Regions from separate parts of the Pseudoalteromonas sp. J2K-J979 genome, predicted to be linked through region 2. Evidence: predicted binding sites of a transcription regulator. Region 2 holds the regulator's gene; the other holds the start of a gene.

Evidence for each region. The regulator LexA, encoded in region 2, represses DNA repair genes until DNA is damaged. The targets are predictions, from matches to a motif close to TACTGTATNNNNATACAGTA.
Region 1: the regulator LexA is predicted to act here: its motif matches at 2,363-2,382, upstream of AC3KVK_RS07015 (SulA-like leucine-rich domain-containing protein).

The regions. Positions count from the first base shown of each region.
Region 1 covers NZ_CM200281.1:1,507,408-1,511,587, reverse strand. The annotation lists gene AC3KVK_RS07030 (bifunctional diguanylate cyclase/phosphodiesterase) at 1-378, shown strand, start outside; gene AC3KVK_RS07025 (hypothetical protein) at 543-746, shown strand; gene AC3KVK_RS07020 (tetratricopeptide repeat protein) at 830-2,140, shown strand; gene AC3KVK_RS07015 (SulA-like leucine-rich domain-containing protein) at 2,391-2,831, shown strand; gene AC3KVK_RS07010 (YchJ family protein) at 2,956-3,417, shown strand; gene AC3KVK_RS07005 (VC2046/SO_2500 family protein) at 3,468-3,992, opposite strand; tRNA gene AC3KVK_RS07000 (tRNA-Tyr) at 4,106-4,180, shown strand, end outside.
Region 2 covers NZ_CM200281.1:3,327,253-3,331,432, forward strand. The annotation lists gene ctaD (cytochrome c oxidase subunit I) at 1-651, opposite strand, end outside; gene coxB (cytochrome c oxidase subunit II) at 656-1,783, opposite strand; gene lexA (transcriptional repressor LexA) at 2,032-2,649, opposite strand; rRNA gene rrf (5S ribosomal RNA) at 2,801-2,915, opposite strand; rRNA gene AC3KVK_RS15235 (23S ribosomal RNA) at 3,046-4,180, opposite strand, start outside.

The DNA.
Region 1 (4,180 bases), 1.8 Mb from region 2:
GCTCATATCAAAGTGCTTAAGTCTTACGGTATTAAATTATGTATTGAACACTTTGGTGTTAGCCTTAGTTCGTTTAAATATTTACGCGGTTTAGATATCGATTTTATTAAGCTTGATGGTAGTTATGTGCGTGATTTAATGCAGAACCCCGACAATAATTACTTTATTCAGGCTGTAACACAAATATGTCACGGATTAGGCATTAAAGTCATTGCATGTCACGTTGAAGACGTAGAAACCTATAAAAGTGTCACTGAATTACACTGTGATGCTTGTCAGGGGCAGTTTATTCAACCGCCGATGAGACTTTCTCAAGATTGTCTAAAAAGTGAGTGCAACGAATTTTTAAGTACTTTAAAAGTTATTAGAGATTTTTAACTCACCTCGAAACTAAAAAGGTTAATCATGAAACAATCTCAACTCCACTTTATTTAAGGTACCTTTATTATCGACTCTACATTCAGTTTGCTGTAGAAATTGGCCTCCCATTGACTCTACTGCTCGGCGCACTCATACTGTATGCGCTATTTAAAGCTTTATATATGATGGTTAAACGTAAAACGCCTCTTTATCAAGGGACTGCATTTGGCTGTGCCGTCGCAATTTTACATATGCTCTTACACTCAACCGTTGATTATTCTTTGCAAGCAGGAGCGAATGCGCTAACGTTAATCGTTATTTTATGCCTCGTCTTTATTAGCGCTCATTTACCGCCCCCTAAACGCCGGCACTCAGCTGATAACTAAGCGCAATATTCGCACTTAGCATATTTTCCACTAAGCTTTTCACTAGGATACCGTTACTTTTACGCCTAGTGAGAAGCTTTTATATGTCAAGTGAAAAAGATCCCCATTCTATTAAAGCTGAGTTAGAGATTGAACAGTCTACTACAGCTAAAGATCAGCCTGCTTTAGACGATGCACCTAGCACTACGCAAACCCAGTCATTATCAAAACTCATTGAAGAAATACCTGAAGATTCACCCAGTCAACCTGAATCTTCAACGAGTCAAAAAAAACATTTTAGCAATCTAAGCAAGCAGGCTGAAATACAAGATGCTGAATTAGCTGGCCAGGTTGATATTGATGACAACGAGCAGCAGCCTTTTGAAGGGCCTGATTTTGAGCTAGACATGGATTCTGATTTAGATTTTGATCCCGAACACGAGATAGAGTCTGAACTCGCGGTTGAACCTGAAATAGAGGCAGAACCTGAACTCGAGGTTGAACCTGAAATCGAGGTTGAGCCTGAAATCGAGGTTGAGCCTGAAATCGAGGTTGAACCTGAACTCGAGGTTGAACCTGAAATAGAGGCAGAACCTGAACTCGAGGTTGAACCTGAAATCGAGGTTGAGCCTGAAATCGAGGTTGAACCTGAAATCGAGGTTGAACCTGAAATCGAGGTTGAACCTGAACTCGATGTTGAACCTGAACTCGAGGCAGAACCTGAAATAGAGGCAGAACCTGAAATCGAGGATGAACCTGAACTCGCGGTTGAACCTGAAATCGAGGATGAACCTGAAATCGAGGATGAACCTGAACTCGCGGTTGAACCTGAACTCGTGGTAGAACCTGAACTCGCGGTTGAACCTGAAATCGAGGTAGAACCTGAACTTGAAGCAGAGCCTAAACTCGAAGTTAACCCGGAGTCAAAACCAGCGGCACAAGACAAAGCAGATAAATTTAATCTCGACTCCCTATCTTTACTTGAAATTGAAAAGAAGCTGCTCGAAACATTTATCAGTTTACATGATCTCTTAACTGAGCTTTCGACTCAAAAAAGTTTGGACAAAAACGACATCGACACTCCTTCAGCAAATCAATTATTTGCAACTGCAATTCATATGGCCAAGTCCAAAAATGATATTGGTGCAGCAAAATGGATGCGACGTGCGGCTATTTGCGGCCATGTAAAAGCTCAATATTACCTTGGCTTAATGTTTGCAAAAGGCAATGGCTTACCACAAAGCGAATATCACGCATTTACTTGGTTAAGCTTGGCTGAATCGCAAGGTTCAATAGAAGCAGTCGAAGCTATCGCGAAGTTACAAAAACACTTATGCGCCAAACAAATTAAAGATGCTCGAATTTATGCCGCATCACTGTACGAGCAAATCCATGACGCTAATTATGCTCCGTGACAATGTGTTTGTTTGAATAAACTCCCATTCTCAATTTCGCCCCAATCGCCTACTATTTAACGTAGGCTTTTTATGCTCTAAAAATAAGGTACAAGCCTATACATATCAACTATTTGCCTAGTCCGGAGCCGAATTTTCAAACATGTTCTGGTGTTTAATTAAACAAAATGCAAAAAAAACACTTGCGCCACACAACTGTATAAACTACTGTACATATATGAGTACTGTATAAACAACCAGTGAGATAATTATGTTACAAACAATTGATGTAAGACGAGTTAAAAGTTACCAAGATACCTGCGCAAAAACTCATTTACACTTAGTTGAAGTCGATGATGATATCAGCGCGACGTTTGAACTTTTAAAAATACTGCATCAATTTAATCAACAACCTGGTTGGACTCTACTCATTGCTCCTGACGCTGTGCCAAGCAAATCATTATTAGATTCCTGTTCAATCGATAAAGCTAAATTATTAGTTATAAGACAAAAGCACCTTTCTAATCTTGAATATGTTCTCAACTCTGCACTTTACAATGGCAATTTTTCTGCGGTTATCACTTGGACAAATATGCTCAGTTTTGAACAACTCAATCAACTAGCAAACCAACGCACTCTTAATAATAAAACAGCGCAACTTTATAGCTTTGTGCGAAATAAAGAAGCCGATACTAAGTATGCTGTTAATTAAGCCTTCGTATGTAAACAGCTAAGTGCGAGAGTTGAGAAATAGATAAAATAACCTAAGTATTTTTAGCAAAGAATCATCATTTTACGATACACTTTCAGCTTTAGAATAGTAGGTAAAATATTGTATGTGTTATTGTGGTACTGACGTCTCTTTTGAAAATTGTTGCCAGCCGTTTATAACTGGCCAAGCACTGCCAGAACACGCAGAACAGCTTATGCGTTCACGATTTAGTGCCTATGTGGTAAATAATGCAGAGTACATTCACCACACGTACGCCGTCGAAAAACGCTTTGATAATTCTATCGCTGATATCCGTGATTTTGCACAAAGCTGTCGATTTATCAAACTCGAAGTATTAAATAACTCTGAAAACGCTGATAGTGCAACCGTCGAGTTTAGTGTTCACTACTTTTACCAACAATTATTTTGCCAACTTAATGAGAAATCTCGCTTTGAAAAGCGCGATGGACAGTGGTTTTATATCGATGGTGATATCACTCCTACACCCGATATAAAAATCGGTAGAAATGATTTATGCCCGTGTGGTAGTGAGAAGAAATATAAAAAGTGTCATGCTACTGGTTAATGCTAACGAGAATATGACTTTGCAAATCGATAAGTGAGATACACTACTGTTTATGCCGAAATGACAGAGAGAGGGGTATGAAGGTTAGGGTTTTGTAAGTTATCATAAAATGCAGCTGCATTTATTTGCATATCACCGACTTGAGTATCTTGTTTAAAATAACGTTTTTTCACATTTAACTCACAATTATTTATAATTTCTGAAGAAATATGCGATGGGTCATCGCGTAAAGCAAGTGGCTCAGGTTTTAAATATTGTTTAAGTTTTATTTGCTTCAAGCCATCAGATGCCAATAATGCCCTGTTATCTTTTCCTATTAAAAAGTCGATTGGTTTTATCGCTAAAGGTTGTATAGGCCCCGCACCTAATTTAACTCTTAAATCAGTATTATCACTAATTTCTGGATAAGGGCTGGGTTGTTCTTCTTGAGGTAAATGAAACTGTGCGAAATCTGTCGCATCATGGGATAACATCGCCAATAATAGCGAAAAGTCTGATCGGCGGTTTTCATCAACCGAAACGGCCAGTTGATTACCCAACTGTGCTTCGTTTGTTAAAATTCCATCAATCTGCATTAAATATAACCACTGTTGTTTTCATTAACAAATTTATCGGCATGCCAGCCAAATTCTTTAATATTTTTCCTTTACATAAAGAACATTTTTGATATTATGCCCGCACTGAATTTGGAGGGGTTCCCGAGTGGCCAAAGGGATCAGACTGTAAATCTGACGGCTCAGCCTTCGGTGGTTCGAATCCACCT
Region 2 (4,180 bases):
TCCTGCTAAAACAGGCATCACAGCAATTAATAAAAAAGCAGTGATCAACCAAGTCCACACAAACAATGGTAATTTCATCCACGTCATGCCTGGAGCGCGCAAATTTACAATCGTCACAATGACATTAATCGCCCCCATGATAGAACTAATCCCCATAATGTGAACAGCAAACACAAAAAATGCTGTACTATCATTGCTATACGTTGTAGATAGAGGTGCGTAAAAGGTCCAACCGAAATTAGGTCCACCACCTTCCATAAAAAGTGACATGAGTAAAATAGAAAATGCAAAAGGGAGTATCCAGAAACTCCAGTTATTCATTCTAGGAAGCGCCATATCTGGTGCGCCAATCATCATTGGGATCATCCAATTTGCCAACCCCGTAAAAGCAGGCATCACAGCGCCAAAAACCATAATGAGTCCATGTACTGTTGTCATTTGGTTAAAAAAATCAGGTTCAACCAACTGTAATCCAGGCTGAAATAGTTCAGCTCGGATAACCATAGCCATCGCACCGCCGACTAAAAACATAACCAAAGAAAAGATAAGGTACAATGAGCCAATATCTTTGTGGTTTGTTGTAAATAGCCAACGCTTTATTCCACTTGGGGTAGCGTGAGAATCCGAATGTTCATGAGTAAGCGCGGTCATATTATTATTCTTCCTTCATTCTATTCTTTACGTCACTTGGCTGAACAAGATCCCCAGTATTATTTCCCCAGGCATTTCGCTCATAGGTAATAACGGCTGCAAGCTGTTTTAAAGAAAGTTGTTTTACGTAGGCTTGCATAGCCGTACCTGGTTTACCATGCAAAACTATGTCGATATGATCAATGATATCGCCCTTTGCTATAGGACTATCCTTGAGCGCAGGGAATACGCCACCTAGACCTAAACCGGTAACCTGATGACATGCTGCACAACTTGCGATATAAACTTGCTCGCCCAATGTCATTAACTCCTCTTCTGATAATGTCTGGTCTAATAGCTTCAGATCAGCTTGAGCTGCTTGCGCATTTTCTTTTTTCGCATTGTTAAGCCAAGAGTCAAAAGCATCTGGCTCGACGGCTTCGACCACCACTGGCATAAAGCCATGATCTTTCCCACAAAGTTCAGCACATTGACCTCTGTATATTCCAGGCTCGTTTACTCTAGTCCATGCTTCATTTATAAAACCTGGATTCGCATCTTTTTTAACAGCAAAATCAGGGACCCACCATGAGTGGATAACATCATCAGAAGTCATCAAAAAACGAACTTTGCGATTAGTTGGGATAACCAGTGGTTTATCGACTTCAAGTAAATAATTTTCAGTTTTAGTTATATGGTTATTAATTTGGTCTTGTGGTGTAGATAAAATGGAGTAAAAACTTAAGTCATGTTCGATATACTCATAGTGCCATTTCCACTGTGACCCCGTTATCTTGATGGTAATGTCAGCCTTAGATGTATCTTCCATCGCAATAAGGGTTTTCGTCGCAGGAATAGCCATTAAGATTAGAATCAAAAATGGAATGGCGGTCCATAATATTTCAACTTTGGTGCTTTCATGAAACTGTGAAGCAGTCACACCTTTAGACTTACGATGATTGAATAAGGCCCAAAACATAATAGAGAAGACAATAACTCCTATCACACAACAAATTATAAAAATTGTCATATGTAGGTTATAAACATTCTCGCTGATGTCAGTTACACCTGTAGTCATATTGTATTTGCTTTGTGCAAAAACATTAGACGATGTAACAAACATAACGAGCAAGGACATAAAGACCTTACCCATAACACACTCCTTTAGTGAAGAAATTTAAGCACGCCAAATTATTTCTTCATTATTATTATTAACTAGAATCCAATAGATGATTTTTCAATCAGCTGTAGTTGAAAACTAGTCAAGGATGGAGTGTTAAGCAAGAAAGGGGGTGAGAAATATAGCAATAAAAAATAAAGTGCGACAAGCGCACTAAAATAAATACAATTAAATCAGATTGTTAAATATAAATCGAAACAAAAATAACATTAACATCTTTTTTACATCCAATCAGCATTACGAATAACGCCAACCGCAAGCCCTTCAATATCAAGAGCTTCTTCAGACAAATCAACAATTATCGGATTGAACTCTTCGTTTTCAGCATGAAGGTAAACTTTTTTGCCCTTTTGCTCAAAACGCTTGACCGTCACATCCTCGCCGACACGAGCAACAACAACTTGGCCATTTAGTGCAACAGCACATCGATGAACGGCTAACAAATCACCATCCATAATACCAATATCTTTCATGCTCATCCCATCGACTCTTAACAAGAAGTCTGCGGCTGGTTTAAATAACATCGGATCAACTTGGTAATGACTTTCTACATGTTCTTGAGCCAAAATAGGTTCACCAGCAGCAACTTTACCAATTAGTGGTAAACCAAGTTGTTCAGGCTCATCATCTTCGACCAACCTTAAACCTCGACTTGCACCAGGCACCATTTCGATAAAGCCTTTTTTTGCAAGGGCTTTGAGGTGTTCCTCTGCTGCATTTGCACTTTTAAAGCCTAGCGTATTAGCTATTTCAGCGCGTGTAGGAGGCATGCCTGTATCTTTAATAAATACCTTTATTAGCTCTAGTATTTGAGCCTGACGTTTTGTAAGTGGACGCATACACTGGATTTCCATACAGTAAAGATAACTGTAATTATATACAGGGTAAATGAAAGCGCAATATATTATCGACTTTCTCAAACAGATAGTTAAAATAAAAACTCAGACAGCAAAAAGCCCGACTCATTGAGTCGGGCTTTTCTTAATAGGAGCCTGGCGATGTCCTACTCTCACATGGGTAATCCCACACTACCATCGGCGCTGTTTCGTTTCACTACTGAGTTCGGAATGGAGTCAGGTGGGTCCAAAACGCTATTGTCACCAAGCAAAATTTTGCCGCTTTACCGCTTTCGCCGTAAAACTAAATTCGGAAGGCTGATTTTAAAATTGTCTACTTCAGTCTATCTAACTTCTTGCTTATTTATCAGTGCTTCATACAAACCACTTTGGCGTTGTATGGTTAAGCCTCACGGGTAATTAGTATAGGTTAGCTTAACGCCTCGCAGCGCTTCCACATCCTACCTATCAACGTTGTAGTCTCCAACGGCCCTTTAGTGGAGTTAAACTCCAAGTGAGAACTCATCTCGAGGCTCGCTTCGCGCTTAGATGCTTTCAGCGCTTATCGATTCCGAACGTAGCTACCGGGCAGTGCCATTGGCATGACAACCCGAACACCAGCGGTTCGTCCACTCCGGTCCTCTCGTACTAGGAGCAGCCCCTCTCAATTCTCAAACGCCCACGGCAGATAGGGACCGAACTGTCTCACGACGTTCTAAACCCAGCTCGCGTACCACTTTAAATGGCGAACAGCCATACCCTTGGGACCGACTTCAGCCCCAGGATGTGATGAGCCGACATCGAGGTGCCAAACACCGCCGTCGATATGAACTCTTGGGCGGTATCAGCCTGTTATCCCCGGAGTACCTTTTATCCGTTGAGCGATGGCCCTTCCATTCAGAACCACCGGATCACTATGACCTACTTTCGTACCTGCTCGACTTGTCCGTCTCGCAGTTAAGCTTGCTTCTACCATTACACTAACCGTACGATGTCCGACCGTACTTAGCAAACCTTCGTGCTCCTCCGTTACTCTTTGGGAGGAGACCGCCCCAGTCAAACTACCCACCAGGCACTGTCCGCAACCCCGATTAGGGGCCTACGTTAGAACATCAAAACTACAAGGGTGGTATTTCAAGGACGACTCCACAACAACTAGCGTCGCTGCTTCAAAGTCTCCCACCTATCCTACACATGTAGGTTCAATGTTCAGTGCCAAGCTGTAGTAAAGGTTCACGGGGTCTTTCCGTCTAGCCGCGGGTACACAGCATCTTCACTGCGATTTCAATTTCACTGAGTCTCGGGTGGAGACAGCGTGGCCATGGTTACACCATTCGTGCAGGTCGGAACTTACCCGACAAGGAATTTCGCTACCTTAGGACCGTTATAGTTACGGCCGCCGTTTACCGGGGCTTCGATCAAGAGCTTCTCCGAAGATAACCCCATCAATTAACCTTCCGGCACCGGGCAGGTGTCACACCGTATACGTCATCTTTCGATTTTGCACAGTGCTGTGTTTTTAATAAACAGTCCC